DNA from 3 places in the Ewingella sp. S1.OA.A_B6 genome. Region 3 is predicted to be linked to each of the others. Evidence: predicted binding sites of a transcription regulator. Region 3 holds the regulator's gene; each other region holds the start of a gene.
The links. The regulator PurR, encoded in region 3, represses purine synthesis genes. The targets are predictions, from matches to a motif close to CANGCAAACGTTTGCNTG.
Positions count from the first base shown of each region.

Region 1: a site for PurR is predicted at 1,252-1,269, ahead of purL (phosphoribosylformylglycinamidine synthase). Genes of this name have one in related genera too.
Region 2: a site for PurR is predicted at 1,354-1,371, ahead of purE (5-(carboxyamino)imidazole ribonucleotide mutase). Genes of this name have one in related genera too.

Region 1 is NZ_JBLJFK010000002.1:280,997-283,270, reverse strand. Features, by position in the region: gene mltF (membrane-bound lytic murein transglycosylase MltF) at 1-1,086, opposite strand, end outside; gene purL (phosphoribosylformylglycinamidine synthase) at 1,363-2,274, shown strand, end outside.
Region 2 is NZ_JBLJFK010000002.1:138,602-140,875, reverse strand. Features, by position in the region: gene purK (5-(carboxyamino)imidazole ribonucleotide synthase) at 1-743, opposite strand, end outside; gene purE (5-(carboxyamino)imidazole ribonucleotide mutase) at 740-1,249, opposite strand; gene ACMV8I_RS08865 (UDP-2,3-diacylglucosamine diphosphatase) at 1,407-2,132, opposite strand; gene ppiB (peptidylprolyl isomerase B) at 2,143-2,274, opposite strand, start outside.
Region 3 is NZ_JBLJFK010000001.1:766,884-769,157, forward strand. Features, by position in the region: gene punR (DNA-binding transcriptional activator PunR) at 1-656, shown strand, start outside; gene purR (HTH-type transcriptional repressor PurR) at 711-1,736, opposite strand; gene cydH (cytochrome bd-I oxidase subunit CydH) at 1,824-2,162, shown strand.

The DNA of each region.
Region 1 (2,274 bases), on a different contig from region 3:
CAGCCTGGACAGGTAGAGGGCACCGCCCTGAATACTTTGCTCTGCATCCGTACGGTCATCGACATCCAAACCTGAAGCGGTTGCGCGCGTCAGCATCATCAAACCGCGCACACCAGTAGAGGATGTCGCCAGCGGATCCCAGTGTGACTCTTGATAGGATATTGCTGCCAGCAAACGCCAGTCGATATCACCGGCATATTTCGCAAACAGCGGTTGCAGCCCCGGCAGGGTGGTGTCTATCGCTTTAAGGAAAGTGCGCGTATCCACGTAATCGAATTCGCCGACGTGCCCGAGGTACTTCTCCTCCAGCTTTTCCAGCGTGCCGTCTTCGGAAATTTGGCTAAAGAAGTCCAGCATGGCAGCATACAGGCTGTCATCATCGGATTTTTTACTGAAGTACCAGGTAACCGGTTCATCGGCTGTGACGTTAAATGCCACCGCTAACCGCGGATAAACCCGCTGCATCAGTGCTACGGTAACCGAATCGCCCAATGTGTAATCCAGTTTGCCCTCAGCAACTTGCTGCAATAGATCACGCGGTGAGAGCTTGTCGGTTTCGTTCCAGTGTAAATCAGGGAATTTTTTACTCGCAGCCTGTAGTGCACCGACGTGCGCGGTGCCTGAAGAGACCAGTAGCTCTCCTTTAACGTCAGCCAGCGTTTTTGGACGCACTGAACCCTGGCGATACAACAACTGTTGTGACACCGAATAGTATTCTGGCCCGGTACGATAGTTTTTCAGGCGCTCTGCGTTGTAGCTAAGACCCGACGCCAGCATGTCAGCTTGATTACTGTCCAGGCCGTTAAACATCGCCTTGACGTTGTTATGTGGCGACATTACCAGCGTCACGCCAAGGTAGTCCGCAAAACGCTTTGCCAATTCGTAGTCAAATCCGGCACTGCCGTCGGGGCTGTTGAAAAAAGTCAGTGGAGAATTAAGTGTATTTACCCGTAATTCTCCACGAGATTTTATCTGTTCCAGTTGGTCCCCATCACCCCGATGCCATGGAATTGTTGGCCACAAAGCCAACGCCAGCAGCAGAGCGGCAAGACCGACCAGAAAATAATTTAATTTTATGCGCGTCAAATAGTTATCTCTCTGCGGCACTATTATTTTTGCGAGTTTAAACGCTGTCATTACTATGGTTATATTCCCAGTGCCGACGCATTTTGCTCAACAAAACGACAGGCTGCAACTTTATTCATAATAACCACTCTAATAGCATGGCTTTTGGTTAATATGAATATTCAATGCGCAAACGGTTTCGTCGGGCTCAGGGTTTCTTTATAATAGTCCGCGTTTCCCCCCTGTTGCGCCCAATGAAGCACTGCTATCAGTGGCTTCGAAGACGAGAGATCTGTGATTATGGAAATACTGCGTGGTTCGCCCGCTTTGTCGGCTTTTCGCATTAACAAGTTGTTGTCCCGCTGTCAGGAAGCCCATCTTCCGGTCAGTGATATTTACGCAGAATATGTACACTTTGCCGACGTCAGCGTTCCGCTGAGCCCGGATGAAAAAACCAAATTACAACGACTTCTTAAATACGGTCCTTCTCTCGCTGAACACGCTCCTGCAGGTCGCTTATTACTGGTTACTCCGCGTCCGGGCACGATCTCCCCTTGGTCTTCCAAAGCGACGGATATTGCGCATAACTGCGGCCTCTCTCAGGTGTTACGTCTTGAGCGTGGTCTGGCGTTTTACATCCAGGCTGCAACGCTGACTGACGAGCAGTGGGCGCACTTAGGTGTGCTGCTGCATGACCGAATGATGGAAACCCTGTTCGGGCAGATGGAAGATGCACAGGCTCTGTTTGCCCACCATCAACCCGCACCGGTTCAGTCGGTTGATATCCACGGCGAAGGCCGCGGCGCGCTGGAAGCCGCCAACAGTAAACTGGGCCTGGCACTGGCGCAGGATGAAATCGATTATCTGATGGACGCTTTTACGTCGCTGGGGCGCAACCCAACCGATATTGAGCTTTATATGTTCGCGCAGGCCAACTCCGAACACTGTCGCCATAAGATTTTTAATGCAGACTGGATCATCGATGGTCAGGAACAGCCAAAGTCGCTGTTCAAGATGATCAAAAACACCTTTGAGCAGACGCCGGATCACGTGCTTTCGGCCTATAAAGACAACGCTGCCGTGATGGAAGGTTCACAAGTAGGGCGCTTTTATGCCAATGCGGACGGCCTGTATAACTTCCATCAGGAGCAGGCGCATATCCTGATGAAAGTCGAAACCCATAACCATCCGACCGCCATCTCTCCGTGG
Region 2 (2,274 bases), on a different contig from region 3:
TGCCCGCTGTTGTGGACACGCGGTGCCAGTTCGTTGATCAGTAAACCTTCGCTGACCACAAAACACTCCATCGCCATCACGCCAACATAATTCAGTTCATTGAGGATGGCTGACAACATACTTTCGGCCTGTTGTTGCAGCGCGGCGTTGGGTGTGGGTAGCGCGACGCTGGTGCGCAGAATACCGTCCTGATGCAGATTGTGAGTCAGCGGATAGAATACGGTCTGGCCGTCGTGGCCGCGCGCGCCAACCAGTGACACTTCGCCAGAGAAATTGATGCCTTGCTCAACGATACACTCGCCGTAGCAATCAGCAGGTAATGTGTTTTCTTCACCGGGACGCAAGCGCCACTGGCCACGGCCGTCGTAACCACCAACGCGGCGTTTTACAATTGCCAGTTCGCCGAGCTGTGCGAACACCTGTTGCCACTCGGCTTCATCGGCCAGTAATTGCCACGGTGCCGTCGCCAGCCCGAGCTGGTCGAGCAGTTGTTTTTGCGTCAGGCGGTCGGCCAGACGCGGGAAAATATCACGGTTAACAAAGCTTTTGTGCGTCGCCAGTTCGCGGGTCAGTGCGGTTTCCGGCCAGCGTTCAATTTCTGCGGTGATCACGCTCTGCTGAAAAGGCACCGCTTCGGGTTCGGCATCAAGGCCAACCGGATAAACGGCAATACCTAACGGCTCACCGGCCTGACGCAGCATTCTGCCTAACTGGCCGTTACCGAGTACGCAAACCGGCTTCATACTTCCTCCCGTGGATCGGGATTATTCAGCACTTCATCAGTTTGCGCCTTGCGCCACGCCGCCAGACTTTTGCCAATCTCCGCGTCGTGCAGCGCCAGAATCTGTGCTGCCAGCAGGGCTGCATTCGCCGCACCGGCTTTACCGATAGCCAGCGTACCGACGGGAATGCCGCGCGGCATCTGGACAATAGAATACAGGCTGTCGACGCCGCTCAGGGCCGCGCTTTGTACTGGCACACCCAGCACTGGCACCAGCGTTTTTGCTGCCAACATACCGGGTAAATGGGCTGCGCCGCCCGCGCCTGCGATAATCACATCCAAACCGTTTTCAGATGCCTGTTCTGCAAAACTGAACAGTTTATCTGGCGTGCGGTGAGCGGAAACAACTTCGACATGGAAAGGAATATTCAGCGTTGTGAGAACCTCGGCGGCGAACTGCATGGTCGCCCAGTCACTTTTAGACCCCATAACGATGGCGATTTTTGCCGGGGTAACGTTGGATGACATGTCTGTAAAGCTCCTGTGATTAAACAAGCGTTGCCAGACTTTCCGAGGTTTTACACCGAGGTTTTCTGGCGGAGAGGGCGCAAATCATATCATGCTCACAAAGCGAGGAAAACGATTGCGTAGCGGGTTTGTATGAGAAGCAGAGCTGGAGGGAAGATCAGAACGGAAAGGTGACTAACTCTACGCCGTTGGCGCTAACGGTGATCATCGAACCTTCTTCATGCCAGGCTCCCAGCACTGCGCGGTGGCCAGTCTTACCGTTTTTTAGCAGTATGTTGTGGATAGCGGGGCGATGGGTATGGCCGTGGATCATCCATTCGACATCGCTCTCCTGCATCGCGTTGATCACCGCCTGCGGATTGACGTCCATGACCTCCAGCGATTTTCCGCTGTTGGATGCTTTACTGTCGGCGCGCATTCTGGCCGCAATGGACAGACGCCATTTTAGCGGCAGAGCGAGGAAGATTTTCTGAATTAGCGGATTGCGCACTTTCTTGCGGAAACGTTGATAGCCGGTGTCGTCAGTACAGAGCGTGTCGCCGTGCAAAATCAGTAACCGGCGGCCATACAGTTCGAGCACTTGGGTTTCCGGCAGAATTTGCATCAGGCTGTCACGGGCAAAACGCCGCCCAACCAGAAAGTCGCGGTTACCGTGAATAAAAAAACAGGGCACACCTTGCTGGTGGAGGGTGTTGAGCGCCGCTGCGATGTCGCCGTGCAACGGTTGCGGATCGTCGTCGCCTATCCAGGCTTCGAATAGATCCCCAAGGATGTACAACGCATCGGCCTGCGGCGCATCTTCGCGTAAAAAACGCAGAAAACCGGCAGTAATTGCCGGTTCCTGTGCGCAAAGATGGATATCTGCGATAAAAAATGTGGCCATTAAAGGTCAGTTATTCGCTGACGGTCACACTTTGGATCACAACATCTTCTTTTGGAACGTCCTGATGCATGCCGCTGCGGCCTGTTTTCACGGCTTTGATCTTCTCAACTACGTCCAGACCATCGGTCACTTCTGCAAACAC
Region 3 (2,274 bases):
AACAAGTTGCCAATGGTTGGCGAGGGCAGCTAAATGTCGCGGTAGACCGCATTGTCAAACCGGACCGATTAAGGCGTCTTATTACTGATTTCTATCGAACCTTTCCCGATACCGAGTTGATTATCCACTCAGAAGTGTTTAACGGCGTGTGGGATGCCTTGGTGGATGGGCGTGCGGATGTGGCCATCGGTGCAACGCGCGCCGTCCCCACCGGCGGACGTTTCAGCTTTCGGGATATGGGTTTTATGGACTGGCACTGTGTCGTCAGCCCGGGTCATCCTCTGGCGGCATTGACAGCGCCACTTATTGACGAGCAACTCCGCGCTTATCCGGCTCTGTGCATTGAAGACACCTCGCGGAACCTACCTAAGCGGGATACCTGGACGCTGGATAATCAGCGCCGCTTAGTGGTTCCCGACTGGACCTGCGCCATGGACTGCCTGCGTGAAGGTCTGTGTGTGGGTATGATGCCTGTGCATCTGGTTGAAACATGGATAGTGCAACAGAAACTCAGCGTGTTGACGCTGGCAACCGCTTTTCCTGAGAGTGCCTGTTGCCTGACCTGGGACCAAAGTAATCAGTCTCCATCTCTTGCATGGCTTCTGGATTACCTGGGCGATACGGCAACCCTCAATCAGGAGTGGTTGCGCAATTAAAAACACCTGCAAAAGTGCAGGTGTTACGGGTTGGAAGAGCCGAAATGATCGGAACTAACGGCGATAATCGCGGTAAGGTCCATCGGCTACTGAGCGACGCTCAATCAGTTTTGGATGAACTTCGATGGTTTGCGACTCTTCACGCTTGCTGATAATGCGATCCAGCAGCATCGTAAATGCCATCTCGCCCAGACGCTCTTTTGGCTGATGGATAGTGGTGAGTGCGGGAGAAAAATAGCGGGCATTGCGCACGTTATCATACCCGATCACAGAAATATCCTGGGGCACCCGCAGGCCCATTTCATCGGCAGCGCAAATAGCACCCATAGCCATGACGTCCCCCCCGCAGAATACTGCCGTCGGACGCTGCTTCTGCATCAGAATTTTGTGCATTGCCTGGTAGCCGGACTCCGGCTCAAAGTCGCCCTGAACCACCCACTCTTCACGTAGCGGAATATTGGCCTCGTTCAGTGCTTTAACGAAGCCCTGGAAACGGCCACCACCGGTGTTACGGGCCAGTTGTCCTGGGATCACGCCAATATCACGATGGCCGCGCTCAATCAGATAGCGCCCGGCCATATAACCGCCTGCAAAGGCATTATCAATAATGCTGTCGGTAAAGTTTTTGCGCGCTTCGCCCCAGTCCATCACGACCATCGGAATCGAACGGTACTCTTCGAGCATGTCGAGCAGGGCATCAGGATACTCTGCGCACATCACCAACAGACCATCCACACGCTTTTGTGCCAGCATCGACAGATACGCCTGCTGCTTATCGAGATTGTTGTGCGAGTTACACAAAATCAGCGTGTAGCCTTTGGCATAGCAACTGTTCTCAACCGCTTCGATCACTTCGGCAAAATAGGGTGCTTCGCTGGATGTCGCGAGCAAACCGATGGATTTAGTGTTGTTGACCTTGAGGCTACGCGCCACCGCGCTGGGTGAATAGTGCAGTTCTTTAATCGCAACCTGCACGGCGGCTTTAGTTTCTTCGGCGACGAAACGTGTTTTATTGATGACGTGCGACACGGTTGTGGTGGAAACGCCAGCCCGTTTTGCGACATCTTTTATCGTTGCCATGAAAAGAATGACTCCTGTCTAACGTGCTTCAGCACGTTAGCATTATGTTAATCGTTTGCCTGCGTGGATTTGACTGCTGAAGTGTGGATGAGCAGTCAAATCTTTGGTGGGTTTTTCAGAGAAGTACAACCGTCTGAAAAGAGCATCGGAATGAATCTACCCGCACGCAGCGTGGTAACCGCTAATTTTCTCTTATATCTGACTAAAGGGGAAGTAAAAAGTCTTTATAACCTGGAGGATGATCACGAGATTTTAAAACAAAACTGTGAGAAAATGCGTTGGCACACAAACTGTATGGCTTATGATAAAGCCACATTTGATCCGAAAGGGGTTTTAATGGATACCAATTTGAAATTTGCTCTCATTACTGTGGTCGGCGCACTGGCAGTGATTGTTGCTTTCAGTTTTACAGCAGTAATGAACTGAAGTAGTTGCACTTTATACGTGGTGAGTGAAAAACAAAATAAAAGGGCGATTCCTGTTACAGGAAACGCCCTTTTATTTTGCAGTCTGAAGTTTCATAAACGTTTCGTTAAAT